Regions from separate parts of the Marinobacter sp. LV10R510-11A genome, predicted to be linked through region 3. Evidence: predicted binding sites of a transcription regulator. Region 3 holds the regulator's gene; each other region holds the start of a gene.

Region 1 (4,863 bases), 1.4 Mb from region 3:
TGCCCTCAGCAACGCTCCATTCGCCAGCTTCTGCATCGTATCCACGGTTAATGACTTTGATACTGCCATCATCCTGCAGCTCGTATTCGGCGCTCACCCGACTAAGCCCTTCTTCGAACGAATGATCCAGGCGAGCGATTTCGTACCAAGTACCCAAGTACTTATCCGCTTCCAAACCACTCACAGGCTGAATGCCTTGCGGAACACCGGTACAGGCGGCGATTAACACTGTTAGCGATAAAGCGAACAACAGCTTCAGGCGATTGCGTAAAAATGCCATAGATAGCCCTCTATTTTCGATATTAAGAAGATCCTGAGCAGTTTACGGGCTAAATCGACCCGCGGACTTTAGTTTCTCCGCGTGTTAACCAAAAAACCATCAGCACCGCATGGATAACCAGAAAAGGCACGGCAATCATCACAAGCGCGGACCAGCCAAGCCAGGAGAGGATAACACCCGCCGATAAAGCGGCTGTCGCTTGCGACCCAAACACGAAAATGTCGTTAAGGCCCTGAACCCTGAAACGTTCGGCATCTGTGTAGCCACGGGGTAGCAAAGTTGTGCCGCCCACAAATAGAAAGTTCCAGCCAACGCCCAGTAGCAACAGTGCAGATAGATAGTGATGAAAACTAACGCCACTGGCAGCCAGTACAATGCACCCCAGGTAGGCCAGTAGCCCGACTGCCATCATCAGAGGTATGCCCACCACCCGTGTCAGCCAACCGCTGATAAGCGATGGCAAATACATAGCCATAATGTGAAGTTGAATGACCCGCTTGGCATCATCCAGATCGTGCCCCGCCATTTCGGTCATGCTGAGAGGCGTTGCCGTCATGATAAAACTCATCACCGCATAGCCAATGGCAGCGGCACTCATGGCCGCCCAGATCAGCGGATTGGCGAGGATTTCCCGCAGTGGCCTGCCACCGCCTGCATGGGTTTCTCTTGCCCTCTCAGCTTGCGCCCGATAACCAATGCTGAGTATCACCAATGCAGCAAACTGAACACCCGCCAGGCCGAGCCAGCTTATAAGGAACGGATAAGCAGCTTCTGCCCCGCTGCCAAGTGTGGCAATTTCAGGCCCGAGCCATGCGGCAACCAGGCCGCCGAGCAACACTCGTGCGGCGGCTGAGCCGGCCATGTTATCGGGCACGGACTCCATTGCAGCAAAGCGGTACTGATGCACCACCGCCAGCCCGGTGCCACCGACAACAGCCGCTAGACAAAGCAGTGGAAAAAGACTGAGCCAAGACGCGAAAGCACCTAGGCACCCGGCCAGCATACCCATGCATGCACCAAGCAGCATCACACGCTTGCGACCTAGCCTCTCCATTAGCCAGGTAGCCGGCTTTATGGCGAGGACCGTACCCAAAACAACCAGCCCCACGGGAAGAGTCGCGTACTCCGGAGCAGGCGCAAGCAGCCTTCCCTGAATACTCCCGATAAATACAATGAAGGGCGCTGTGCACATGGCCAGAGCTTGTGCCGCTGCCAGCACCCAAACGTTAAAGGGCATTGCTTATTTTTTCCTGTAAATAATCCCGGGGTGGCACTGCACCATTTCATACAAATCTGGTAGGCCATTTAGGGACTCAGAGGCGCCAAGAATCAAGTAACCACCGGGATTCAATGTGGCATGAATACGGGTCAGAATGTCTTTCTTGAGATCTGCAGAAAAGTAGATTAGCACATTGCGACACATCACTATGTCGTATTTGCCGAGCATGTAGCGCTCGAGCAGGTTGAGCTCTTTAAACTCAACCAAGCTTTTGATCTGCGCCCGGATCTGCCAGCCCCCATTTTCAGAAGGCGTAAAGAACTGTTTCTGCCGTTCCGGAGACAGCCCTCGCCCAATGGCGATCATCTCGTACTCACCACGGCGGGCCACCTCAAGTACACTTTTCGAGATGTCTGTTGCCGTCACTTTTACATCACGCAGTTTGCCTGGCTTCTGACGTCGGAACTCATCGACGATCATGCCAACCGAATAGGGCTCCTGGCCGGTAGAACAAGCCGCAGACCAGATTCGTAAAGGCGCCATGGAAGAGCGTGTAGCAAACTCCGGAAGCAGTTTTTCCTGCAAAATCCGAAACGGATGATTGTCGCGAAACCAAAGGGTTTCGTTGGTGGTCATCGCATCGATTACTACCTCTTTCAGGTTGCCCCGCCCCGGTCTATTCAGGCGACCGAGCAGTTCCCCCAAAGAGTTCAAATCGTTCTCTTCCGAAATCCGCCGCAACCGGCTTTTCACAAGATACTGTTTGTTTTCGCCCAGCAAAATACCACACGCATCCTGCAGGAAGGATTTGAAGGTTTCATATTCCTGTGGGGTGATTTCCGCTTTCATTGGTTCTCAGTTCTGGTCGATAATTTCCATGATGCGCTCAGCGAGCTCATCGGGGCTGAATTTGGCCATAAAATCATCCGCCCCGACCTTCTTGACCATGGCCTTGTTGAATACACCGCTCAGTGAGGTATGAAGCATAACAAAGAGGTCCGTCAGTGCGGGATCACTTTTTATTCGGGTAACCAGTGTATACCCGTCCATTTCAGGCATTTCCACATCAGAGATAATTAAGGACAGATGGTCGGTTGCTTTTGAGCCGTCCGCCGTAATTTCCTTAAGATATTCGAGCGCCTGCTTACCATCGTTCCGGGTTACCACATTCATGCTAATAGCTATAAGGCAGCGCTCAATCTGGCGGCGCGCAACGGCAGAATCGTCCACCACCAGAACTGGCAAGTGCACCGAAACCCGCTCCGCGCTTTTGCTCCGAATTGCATCGGTAACATCCTCCCGAAGCGGAGAAACCTCGGAAAGAACCTTTTCTACGTCTATGATTTCCGCCAGTTTATCATCAATCTTGGTAACGGCTGTAAGGTAGATATCCTTACCGGCTCCTTTCGGAGGTGGCAGAATGTCTTCCCAATTCATGTTCATGATCCGGTCTACCCCGGTTACCAGGAAACCCTGGGTCTTTCGGTTGTACTCGGTAATGATCACAAAGCTGGTCGGCAAGTCTTCCTGAGGAATTCCTGGCAAACCTATAGCCATACCCAGATCAATAACCGGAATGGTTTCGCCGCGGATGTGCGCCACGCCACGAACCACTGCACGGCTGTTAGGGATGGAAGACAGCCTGGGGCACTGGAGCACCTCTTTAACTTTGAACACGTTGATGCCGTATATCTGGCGGCCGCGCAAACGGAAAAGAAGGAGCTCAAGCCGGTTCTGACCGACCAGCTGCGTGCGCTGGTTTACACTGTCCAATACCCCTGCCATTGCAGTCTCTCCTAGCTGGCCGGATAGCACCGGCACGCATTTTGCTGTTCTATTAAATAAATTGTCAGAGTGACGTAATAACGTCGCCCGCAAGCGGATCAGCCTGTTTAACGGCCAGGGCACCGTATTCCTTAGGCATTTTTAATGAATTCTGCCGTATTACTGACAGCATAGGACAAACGAGGACATATGCGCACCCAGCTTTTAGTATTGACCTTGTTCATGGCTCTAACCAGCTCAGTGCAGGCACAAACCACTGCGAACGAGATACACGAAGCAACCTTGTCGTTTCTTGAAGCCTTTGCAGCAACGCAGGCTGAAAGGGATTACCAGGTTACGTTCGAGACTGGCAATATCGACAGCAGAATTGCACTGGCACCCTGCTCTGCCGCTCTAGCGGTCGAATTTACCGGTGACCCGTGGAAAAGCGAGCACCCCTCGGTACAGGTAGCCTGCATCGGCGAGCGTCCGTGGCGCATGTTTGTTACAACCACGGTTTCCATCAACGGCCCCGCACTGGTCGCGACCCGCCCGCTTGGTCGAGGCGAACGCATAACCAGCAGCATGCTTAAAAGCCGCTCTGTTGTGGTGAATGCTAGCCGACGGGGAATAATAACGGATGCAGACTTGGTGGAAGGCATGGTTGTACGCAGGCCGGTTAATACTGGCTCAGTTCTAACCCCCGATCTGCTCGAAGCGCCAGATGCCGTTAGCCGAGGAGATCATGTTATCATCACCGCCCGCAACGGATCCTTTTCGGTTCGTTCCCGGGGCAAAGCCCTGGCCAACGCGTCCGTTGGTGAGCAAGTTTTAGTGGAAAACCTTGGTTCGTCCAGGACTGTAAGAGCGAACGTCACGGCGCCCGGGCACGTCGAGGTGCCGATGTAGCGCGCAGACGACATGGCAGGACTTTTCCGCCGGCAAAAATATGCCGCCAGATCGTCACCGTCTCAAGCGCCCCATGGCGCGTTACAGAATGTTAACAAAAAGTATATATCTGCCCCTAAAGTATGCCGGCAATGTGCCGTTAAGCGGATATAAACCCGAGTCAGCCCACCCATGTGTGGCTCAACCGTAAGCAGGTATCGATATGTCAGTTGACTTAAATGGAATTGGCCAAGGCCAGGTCAACACCCAAAGAACCACGGCCGACAAGCCCGCCAACAGCCCAAGTGCCAAGCAAGCCGCTCCAGAGCAGGCCAACGCTAAGGCCCAGAGTGCGCGCGGCGAAAACGTTAACTTGAGCAGCCAGGCTAGGAATCTTAAGCAGCTGGAACAGAAGCTGGGGGATTACCCTGAAATGGATGACGATCGAATCGAAGAGATTCGTTCAGCGCTCGAAAGCGGCACCTACAAGATTGATGCAGAAAAGCTGGCCCAGAAAATGCTTGATATGGATAAAAGCATATTCGGGTGAGTAAATCATGGCTGCAATTGATGTTCTGAAGAATCTTCTTTCCCTGGATATCCGCCAGCTAGAAACTCTGGCGGATACTCTACATAAAGAGAAGTCTTGTCTTTCCGGTTCCGATACCAAAACGCTCGACACACTGACTCAGGAAAAGAATACTGTACTCGG
Region 2 (4,863 bases), 820 kb from region 3:
GAACCCACTTTGTACCACTGGGCCATCAGTACTTTGTTTCTGGTTAGAATATTCCGGTAAACATTAAGGCCTGGCTCCAGTTGCTCTTCAACCTGCCAAATCGATTTGTCGAACATTTGCGGCAGGTAGGGTACGAGCTTTTCATCAGCGCTTTTTTTCTGGCTTTGTGCGAATGAGACCCAGGTATTGTTTGACTGCCAGGCTTGCGCATTTAGCTCCGTGGGAAGAGAGATTGGTAATGGCAATTTGCCGGTTTGGGTCTGCCGGAACTCGGGGAGGTTAATGACCCAATCCGGTTTTTGGCTGGCGGTATTTTGAGCAAGCATGAGTGCAATGGGGCCAAGCACAATGGCGGCTGCAACCGCGATAATGCCTTTCTTGTATAGGTTGCCGCCGGACGGCAAGTTTGAGGTTATGGTGCGTTTGCGAACCGGCGAAAAATACAGTGCCGGAAGGATGAAGGCGCCAAACACAACCCAGCCCATGGTTTCGTGATCCGCGAGCATTTCGCTTTGCATATCGGTTTCGTAGGCAACGACGACCAGGATGGTTATGCGCACCCAGTTAGCGATAAGGCCAAGTGTGGCTGCGACCAGCAGGGTGATCAACCAACCGCGCCAGCGGTAGTCGTTAAGGATGGATGACATCATTGCCAGCAAAACTGAAATCGCGAAATAGCGTATTCCCGAGCAGCCATCGGCAATGAGAAGGCGACCGTAGGGCAGGGTGATGCTGTTCCCTTCAATAAGGGCGGTCATTCCAAACCAACTTACCCAGGTTCCGACAACGACGCTTGCGAGCTCTACAAGCGCTGGAACTATATCTGCCCAGATGGGTAGAGAAAGGGACAAAAGGAGTATGTAGGGAATGAACATTAATGTTCGCGCTAGCCCTAGTAGCGTCCAGGCAGTGGTAATTAGCCCGGCGGGGAGCAGTAGGTAGGCAAGGGTATCGATGCGAACCAGCTCGAGCACGCCCCAAATCAACGTTGTGACGACTAATAACACAGCACCGGCAAGGTGGTAGGGTTTTGGCTGTGTTTGGCGTTTGGCATGAGCGGGCGGGTGGATCAACAAAAGGACAAAAAAGATGACGGCGGTTGCAAGGCCGTGCGCCAGAACCTGCTCGAATTCAAGCCAAGCTTCCGCGAGCCTTATCCAGGTAGGATAAAAGATCAGCACAGCGATTGCTGTGGTAATCAGATAAGGCCTCGATAGAGGTACGTTGTTTAATGTCTTCCTTAACATTGCTTTTCCGCCAGACTACTAACCAATCGACAGGATACTGTGTAAAGCGTTTACATAAAACTCAAATTCAAAGCAAAAAAAAGCCAGCCGAAGCTGGCTTTTCTATTACTCAACCGAAATCAGGATTTCTGACGACGACGAGCTGCACCAAGACCTGCAAGACCTAGGCCTAGGAGAGCTAGGGTGCCGGGCTCGGGTACAGGCATGACGTCAGAAATACCAATGACCATATCGTTGAAGTCGCTGTCATTACCGCAATCTGTTTCACAGAGATCTTCAAAGGCGAGGACTACGTCGCTACCGCTCAAGCCCGATACCGCATTGTCAGCGGTGTCGAACATGAGCATATGATCAAACCCATCTGAGTTGTTTGCTGAGTGGCTATACCAAGTAAACCCGTCATTATCAACGGTGTTGTTAAGGTAAAAACCGAAGTTCCGCCCAATGTTTCTAACATCGCCGGCGCTTGCATTTGTCGCAGTGCCTGCAAGAAGGTCAAAATGCACAGAAGTATCTGTTGTGCCAAAGCCGGTGGATGGGCTTTGTGAGCCAGCAAACAGCTCAAGCATGTCACCTACAACAAGGTTTCCAGAGCCGTCATACGAAAAGTCGTATATGCCGAAATTGTTGTTGTCCTTGAACCCAGCGAACTCAAGAAACAAGAAAGCGGTAATATCATCGTTGGTGTTGCTATCGTCAGTTAGCACAGCTGACTCGTACCCTGTATCTGTGTATCCGCTATAGCTGCTATCTCCTAGAATGTCGCCTAAGTTAGGTACAGCGAAAGCACTTGCAGAGCTAAGGCAAAACGCTGCTGCGCATAGCGTGGTTTTAATATTCATGTTTCTACTCCGGTTGTCTGATTCGAATTCCATTTTTCTTGCAACCTGGCCGTCTCATTCTTTTTAAGAGATCCTTGGCTTTCCGTCCCATCCTCGCGAATGGTTTGGCATACGACCGGAACTGCCGATCTTGGATACATATAGCGATAAGTATGCCAACTTTACAACTTATTGATTTAATGAATTATTCGTGCATGTCCTGGGTGAGCGTGTAAAGTAATTCGACGGTAAAATAAAAAAAAGGCCTGAAATCTTTACACCTCAGGCCTTTATTTTTTACATGTTTCGGCGCTACCGCCGAACTTCTTTACAGCGCCTTTTTTACTGTCTCAAGATGCGCCGCTATTTCTTCATTGCCTGGCTCAAGTGCAAAGGCCTTTTCTATGGCGGTTTTGGCTTCTGCGTGCTTGCCGGTCAGGTGAAGAATCCAGCCGTAGGTATCCAGAACGGCCGCGCTATTGGGGGCCAATTCGCTTGCTTGCTCGGCGAGCTGTATTGCTCGCTCTGAGTTCTCTTCGCGAAGTATCCAGGCTAGGTTGTTCATTGCTGCAACGTTAGTGGGCTGCCGTGTAAGAACTTGTTCATAGTGGCTTGTTGCAGCTGTTTCCTGGTTGTTCATCATCAGCCATTCGGCTCTCGCCAAGTGTGCTGCAAGATTTTGTGGTGTTTCGTTTAGCCAACTTTCTGTGAGGCCGTCAAGTGAGCTTGGGGCTTCCTCTTTAGCCAGCCCGACAAGGGCGGGCATCAGTTGTATATCTTTGGTGTCTTTCCATCTTTCAGAAAGGTATTCGTAGGCGGCTTCTGACCCTTGCTGTTGTGTGAGCAACTTTGCTCGGGTAAGCATGGTTGCTGTCACTTCGCCATGGGTTTCCTCTACTGCATCCAGAGCCGAGAAGGCGTCGTCGATCTTGCCTTCCATCTGGGCGATTCTTATCGGTAACAATGCGAGCGCGAGGTTTTCGGGTTCAAGTGCTATGGCTTCGGCGGCTCTGGCCCGGGCCTCGCCCCATTCTTTGTTGTTCACGGCCATCTGAGCTTCGGCCAACAGCAGTTGCCCATATGCGCGTTTTGAGGCTGCTGATTCAGAGTCTTTCAATTGAGCGAGGGTAGATCGTGCCTGTTGCAGTTCGCCTTGGCTGATGTCTATCAGCGCCGTAAGCGTGTCGGCGTTGCGCTTCAACTCCGGGTGGGCTTTGGCCACATCAGTTAGCCAGGTTTTGGCTTCGGCTGCTGAGTGATCTAGCGTATAGATTTGGCCAGCCTGCTGAAGCGGGCGTATCGCGTCTGGGGTTATTGTGGCGGCATCTACCAGCAACTCAATGGCCTTTTCGCGCTGGCCAGATTGGGCATAGAGACTGGCAAGTGCAACCTTTGGAGCTTGTAGCTCGGGGCTTTCCTTAACAAGCTTCTCAAGCCGTGCTGTGGCTTCATCCGGGTTCCCTAGCTGGGTATCTGCAAGGCTTGCCAGCAACACGGCCCGGGGATGATTACCATAACCGTTGAGCAACGAGTCGCGAATTTCAGCAGCTTCCTGTTTCTCTCCCTGCTGCAGCAATACGTTAAGGTAGGTGCTGGTGGTGGCCCAATCTGCGGGGTTGGCGGTGAAGGCCATCCGAAGTTCCCCAAGTGCCTGTTCGGGCATGTTTTTTTGTAAGTAGTGTTTTGCAAGTGCGAGCCGGAACCGCACGCGTTCGGGGGCATTACTGATGGCTTTGCTGAGGCTGGCGATGCCGGCGTCTTCATGGCTTGGCAGGCTAAGCGCCAGAATGCCGTGCATGGCCAAGAGTTCATTGTCGTTGGGGCGTGCTTCTATGGCGCGGCTTAGGGTTTTAAGGGCGGCTTCTCTGTCGCCTGTATCAATCTGGGCCATGGTGGCGGCCCGAATAAATTGTACGGGTGTTGTTTCTGGGTCTAGGTTTTCTGTGAGCAGCTGGGTGCCTTCCTCCAACTCGCCGGTGCCTGCATAAATCGCTCCTAGCATTAACGCAACTTTTTCGTTTTCCGGGTCTAGTTTAAGGATGTCTCGAAGGATGGCTTTTGCTTCGTCGAAATTGCCGTCTTTCAGGGCAGCAACTGCGGCCGCAGCTTGTTCCTGTGAGCCTGTGTTTTGGTTCTCTGCCAATATTTGGTTATAAATCTGGGCCTCGGTAATTTGGCCTTGTTCTGTAAGTACTCGGGAGAGGGTGGTCAGCACGTTGCGGCGTATGGGCAGGAACATATCCGATGTTGGGAGTACGCCCACGGCATCTGTGAGCGTGGCGGATGCTTGTTCCAGTTGATTCATGCGGTACTGAGCCAGCCCTTTCCAGTACAGGACTTCCGGTGCTTTTGCGTTTTTATCTAACCATGCGCTGGCAGTGTTTATGGCCTGTGTGTTTTGGCCAAGATTGATTTGCGCTTGCAGGGTTCCGGTGATCACTTCTGTATTTGCAGGGTTGCTGGGGGCGAGGTTGTTGTATGCGGCCAGCGCCTTGGCGGCTTCTCCAGACTTCCGCATTGCTTCAGCACGTATTAAAGCTGCTTCCAGCTTACCTTCTGGGGTGCTTGGTGTTGTTAGCGCAAGGGTTTCTGTGGCTGATAGGTGCTTGCCTTGTTCTACGTAGGCCCGGGCAAGGGTGAGAGCCACGGCATCAGGCTGTTCTTGCAACCAAGGTTCGAGCAGCTCTGAGGCGTGTTTGGCGGCGCCTACGTGCAGGTACAGATCGGCCAAGCGCACTATGTGCTCTACGTTACTGGGGTCTTTCTGGATGGCGTTTTTGACTTCAAGCAGGGCG
Region 3 (4,863 bases):
GAAGAGCCATTCAGCCTGACCAGCTTGCTGCAGAAGCGCTTAACGTGATGGAAGGCTTGAAAATCAGTGCGCTCCCGGTTGTTGACGCCCAAGGCACTCTAGTCGGTGCCATCAACATGCACGACCTGCTTCGGGCCGGAGTGATTTAAATGGCAGATCTTAAAAACCCATGGGCAGAAAACTGGCCGGAAACTCTGCTCGCCAAAGCTTCGCGTATCAAGCTTGTCGCCCTAGACGTTGACGGCATTATGAGCGATGGCAAGATCTACTTCAGCGCCAAGGGCGATGAAGTGAAAGGCTTCAATATTCTGGATGGGCTGGGACTGAAACAGATTATGGCGGCGGGAATCAACGTTGCCGTCATTACTGGCCGCAGTTCACCGTTGACCGAAAAACGCATGCAAGACCTGGGGATTCCCCATCTAATGCAAGGGCGCGAAGATAAAAAGGTCGCCCTGCAAGAATTGGTGAGCACACTGGGCATACCGCCGGAGGCAATCGCCTATATGGGCGACGACTTGCCTGATTTGCCGGCCATTCGCTACTCAGGCCTTGGCGTAACGGCTCCTAACGGCTATTGGCTGGTGCGCGAGCATGCGGATTACTGCACCCAGGTTACCGGAGGCAATGGCGCGGTACGAGAGTTATGCGACCTGCTGCTGACCGCCGGGGGGCATTTAGACGCCGCCCTAGCGCCCTACCTGGAGCGTTAACCATGGCAGAGAGCGTTAAAAGCAGCCGGATCTCCACGCTGGCCATGGCGAACAGGCCCCGGCTACGCATGCTGGCATTGGCGCTCACTATTGCAGCCACAATGTTCCTGCTGTGGCGAGGCGATGAACCGCCAATGTCCAGCTACAGTGACGCCCGACAGCTTCGGGGCGAAGCAGAACCCGACGGCTTTGTAATCAACAGCAGCTACACGTCGTACGATGAAGCTGGCCACCGCAAGATCGTTTTTACAAGCCCGCGCATCGAACAGTTTGAAGAAGGCAACCTCGCTATTATGGAGTCGCCCAGCGCAGAACTGTTCAGCAAGTCAGAAGAAGGGCCTTGGGTTCTGAATGCCGAGAAAGGCAGCCTACAAAGGGATCAAGACATGTTATTCCTTAGCGGCAACGTTCGTGTGCTACGAACCATTGGTGACCGGGAAGCAACGTTGAATACTGAAAGCCTGACCTTGGACAATCGCAAAGGCACTGTCTATACCGATGATCTGGTAGAAATTACCGACAGCGTTGGCACTACCCGGGCAAAGGGTATGAAGGCGTGGATCGATAAACGCATTCTGGAACTCAATTCCCAGGTGGAAGGACGTTATGAAATCGCTAAATAACTCTATGCGCACGTTACTGGCTGTGATTCTGGCCGCATACCTTGTAAGCCCGGCTTTAGCTTTTGATCTTGATTCTGACATGCCAATTACCGTAGGCGCAGACAGTGCCCGCCTAGACGATGGCAAAGGCATTGCCACCTATACCGGAGCAGTAGAGCTGGTTCAGGGTAAAACCCGCCTGACAGCGGAACGCGTGGTTCTGTACCGCAACGCCGAAGGCCTCAACCGTATTGAGGCAACCGGTTCTCCCGCCCGCTACCAGCAACCGGTCACCAGCGGTGAAGGTGAAACCGATGCCAAAGCCCGAAACATCACTTGGTCTGCCACTGACAAGCAGCTTACCTTTGAGCGGGAGGCGGTGATTGAGCAAAATGGCAACGTATTCCGCGGTGACATTATTCATTACGATACCGAGCAGCGAGTGGTCACCGCAGAAGGCAGCCAAGATACTGGCTCCGGCCCCGGCCGAGTTGAGATGGTTATTCAGCCCCGCAGTGGCAACATCAGCAGCGACTCCAGCAATTAACAGCAGATAACAGTAAGCAGGAATCCGATGGCAGTTCTCAGAGCGAGTAACCTGGCGAAAAGCTATAAGCAGAAAAAAGTGGTCATTGATGTCTCGCTGGAAATTCGCAGCGGTGAGATTGTCGGCCTGCTCGGCCCGAACGGTGCAGGAAAAACCACCTGCTTCTACATGATCGTGGGGCTGGTGAACGCCGATAACGGCCGCATAACCATCGACAGCGAGGACATCACGCCGTTACCTATGCATGGCCGCGCCCGCAAAGGCATTGGCTATCTGCCGCAAGAGGCCTCGGTATTCCGCAAGCTTTCGGTGCGGGATAACATTATGGCGATTTTGGAAACCCGCAAAAACCTAAGCCGGGCGGAGCGTTTGAGCAAGCTCGAGCAGCTGTTAGAAGAGTTCCACATTACCCATATCCGCGACAGCATGGGCATGGCACTGTCTGGCGGCGAGCGGCGTCGGGTGGAAATTGCCCGGGCCCTGGCCATGGAGCCGGCCTTCATTCTGCTTGACGAGCCCTTTGCCGGGGTGGACCCAATCTCCGTGAGTGATATCAAACAGATCATCCGCCACCTGCGGGATAAAGGCATAGGCGTGCTGATCACCGATCACAACGTGCGCGAAACCTTAGATATCTGCGAGAACGCTTACATCGTGTCTGGCGGACATATTATTGCCTCCGGAAACTCCGAGGCGATCCTTGCCAACCAGCAAGTCAAAGAAGTGTATCTTGGCAATGAGTTCCGCTTGTAGCGTCTGCTTTTTGACACGATGAAACACCCGTTCGATTGTTTTGCTGAGCGGGAGCAAGTAAACTCGGCAGAGAACTTGCAAGGGCTTCACCATATGTCGCCAAGTAGCCGACATATAAAGATTTTTTTGGCCGATGCAAGAAATTCCGAGTGGGTAGAGTGACGGATCCTGAGCGATGGTTATGAAAGCCTCATTACAATTAAAGCTGGGTCAGAGCCTAACAATGACGCCCCAGCTGCAACAGGCTATCAAGCTTCTGCAGTTATCAACTCTCGACCTTCAGCAGGAAATCCAGCAGGCCCTGGAATCCAACCCCCTGCTGGAAACCTCTGAAGACGACGACCAGGTTGAAACGCCGTCGGCAGACGATGATCATAATCAAGACAACACCCCCGACGAATCCTCTCCGGATGCGGCTGCTGACGCTGCCAGCTCTGACTGGGATGAGAGCGAAAGTGCCCCCGACTGGCAATCTGAAAACGAAATCCCCGATACGCTTCCCGACGATCTTCCCGTTGATACCGCCTGGGAAGATGTTTACCAGTCCGCCCCTACCCCGGCTGCGCGGAATGACGACGAAAGCGACCACGATTTCGAAACCCGGAACTCTCCAACGGAAACACTCAGGGATCACCTTGAGTGGCAGCTGAACCTCACCACCTTTAACGAGCGCGACCAGGCCATTGCCCACGCGCTGATGGATGCGGTAGACGATCGCGGGTATCTCACCAGCCCTGTTGAGGATATCTACGCAGGCTTAGCCGACGATGCGGATGAAGACCCTCTTGAGATGGATGAAGTGGAAGCCGTTTTACGTCGGCTGCAGTACTTCGACCCGCCTGGGGTTTTTGCCCGCGACCTTCAAGATTGCCTGCTAATCCAACTAAACCAGCTGCCACCCGAGACCCCTTGGCTCGCCCAAGCACGGCTGGTTATCACCCATTACATAAACCTGCTGGGCAATCGCGATTATGCCCAGCTGCTTCGCCGCAGCCGGCTTAAAGAAGACCAGTTACGGGATGTGCTCGCCTTAATTACCAGCCTCAACCCGCAACCCGGCGACATCATTGATCGCACTGAACCGGATTACGTGATCCCCGACGTTATCGTGCGCAAGCACAACGACCGCTGGCGAGTGGAGCTGAATCCTGACATTGCGCCGCGCATACGCGTGAATGCCAGCTATGCTTCATTAATAAAGCGAGCTGATAGCAGCGCTGACAACACCTACCTGCGGGACCAACTGCAGGAGGCGAAGTGGTTTATCAAAAGCCTGCAAAGTCGGAACGAAACACTGCTGAAAGTTGCCACCCGCATTGTTGAATATCAGCAGGGTTTTCTTGACTACGGGGAGGAAGCGATGAAGCCGTTGATTCTCTCGGATATTGCCCAGCTTGTGGAAATGCATGAATCGACCATTTCGCGTGTAACCACGCAGAAATACATGCACACGCCACGGGGTATCTTTGAGCTGAAGTACTTTTTCTCCAGCCACGTCAGCACCGACGAAGGCGGCGAATGTTCCTCTACCGCTATCCGCGCCATGATCAAAAAACTGGTTGCGGCAGAAACACCGAAAAAGCCATTGAGTGACAGCAAGATTGCGGCCATGCTGGGAGAACAAGGAATCAAGGTGGCGCGGCGTACGGTTGCAAAATACCGCGAGGCGATACACATTCCGCCCTCAAACGAACGCAAGCGCCTGGTTTAAACTCGGCATTTTTTACCGACGTATAGGGATTTCGCAGGCACGTTCATGTGCCCGCACATCATACCGGCTCCCCCCGAGCCGGAGTGGATGACAACAGGAGACGTCTATGCAACTCAACATTTCAGGCCATCACGTAGAGCTGACTCCCGCATTAAAAGACTATGTATCCGAAAAATTTGAACGGCTAGAGCGACACTTCGACCATATCAGTAACTGTCAGGTGACTCTGGAAGTGGAAAAAGTTCGTCAGATCGCGGATGCTACGCTCCACGTGGTGGGTGGCGAGATTCACGCAAAGGCGGAGAACGAGGACATGTACGCAGCAATCGACGGGCTCGTCGACAAGCTTGACCGGCAGATCCTCAAACACAAAGAAAAGAGTGTAGACAGGATGCAGGGAAACATCGCCCGCTAGGCGATTGTTTTCAGGCATGTTATCTAATCAGGCTGCGGCACGGGCAACGTGTCGCAGCTTTTTTAACAGAAACACGGTCGATTCATGAGTGACACATCCCTGACAATAGACAACATTCTTGC

The links. Region 3 encodes sigma-54, which starts transcription at its own class of promoters, with help from an activator protein. Its sites were predicted from a motif close to ANTGGCATNNANNTTGCTNT; they were not measured.
Region 1: flgA (flagellar basal body P-ring formation chaperone FlgA) is a predicted target of sigma-54. The motif match lies at 3,313-3,332, and genes of this name have one in related genera.
Region 2: CPH80_RS22270 (PEP-CTERM sorting domain-containing protein) is a predicted target of sigma-54. The motif match lies at 2,230-2,249, and genes of this name have one in related genera.

What each region holds. Positions count from the first base shown of each region.
Region 1 is NZ_LT907980.1:1,349,118-1,353,980, forward strand. Features, by position in the region: gene CPH80_RS06480 (lipocalin family protein) at 1-280, opposite strand, end outside; gene CPH80_RS06485 (MFS transporter) at 330-1,517, opposite strand; gene CPH80_RS06490 (CheR family methyltransferase) at 1,521-2,348, opposite strand; gene CPH80_RS06495 (chemotaxis protein CheV) at 2,355-3,284, opposite strand; gene flgA (flagellar basal body P-ring formation chaperone FlgA) at 3,474-4,172, shown strand; gene flgM (flagellar biosynthesis anti-sigma factor FlgM) at 4,375-4,701, shown strand; gene CPH80_RS06510 (flagella synthesis protein FlgN) at 4,709-4,863, shown strand, end outside.
Region 2 is NZ_LT907980.1:740,469-745,331, forward strand. Features, by position in the region: gene CPH80_RS03570 (exosortase/archaeosortase family protein) at 1-1,247, opposite strand, end outside; gene CPH80_RS22270 (PEP-CTERM sorting domain-containing protein) at 1,367-2,089, opposite strand; cyclic di-GMP riboswitch class I at 2,126-2,208, opposite strand; gene CPH80_RS03580 (tetratricopeptide repeat protein) at 2,397-4,863, opposite strand, start outside.
Region 3 is NZ_LT907980.1:4,357,524-4,362,386, reverse strand. Features, by position in the region: gene CPH80_RS21035 (KpsF/GutQ family sugar-phosphate isomerase) at 1-149, shown strand, start outside; gene CPH80_RS21030 (KdsC family phosphatase) at 150-713, shown strand; gene lptC (LPS export ABC transporter periplasmic protein LptC) at 716-1,336, shown strand; gene lptA (lipopolysaccharide transport periplasmic protein LptA) at 1,320-1,862, shown strand; gene lptB (LPS export ABC transporter ATP-binding protein) at 1,890-2,615, shown strand; gene CPH80_RS21010 (RNA polymerase factor sigma-54) at 2,797-4,326, shown strand; gene hpf (ribosome hibernation promoting factor) at 4,433-4,741, shown strand; gene ptsN (PTS IIA-like nitrogen regulatory protein PtsN) at 4,826-4,863, shown strand, end outside.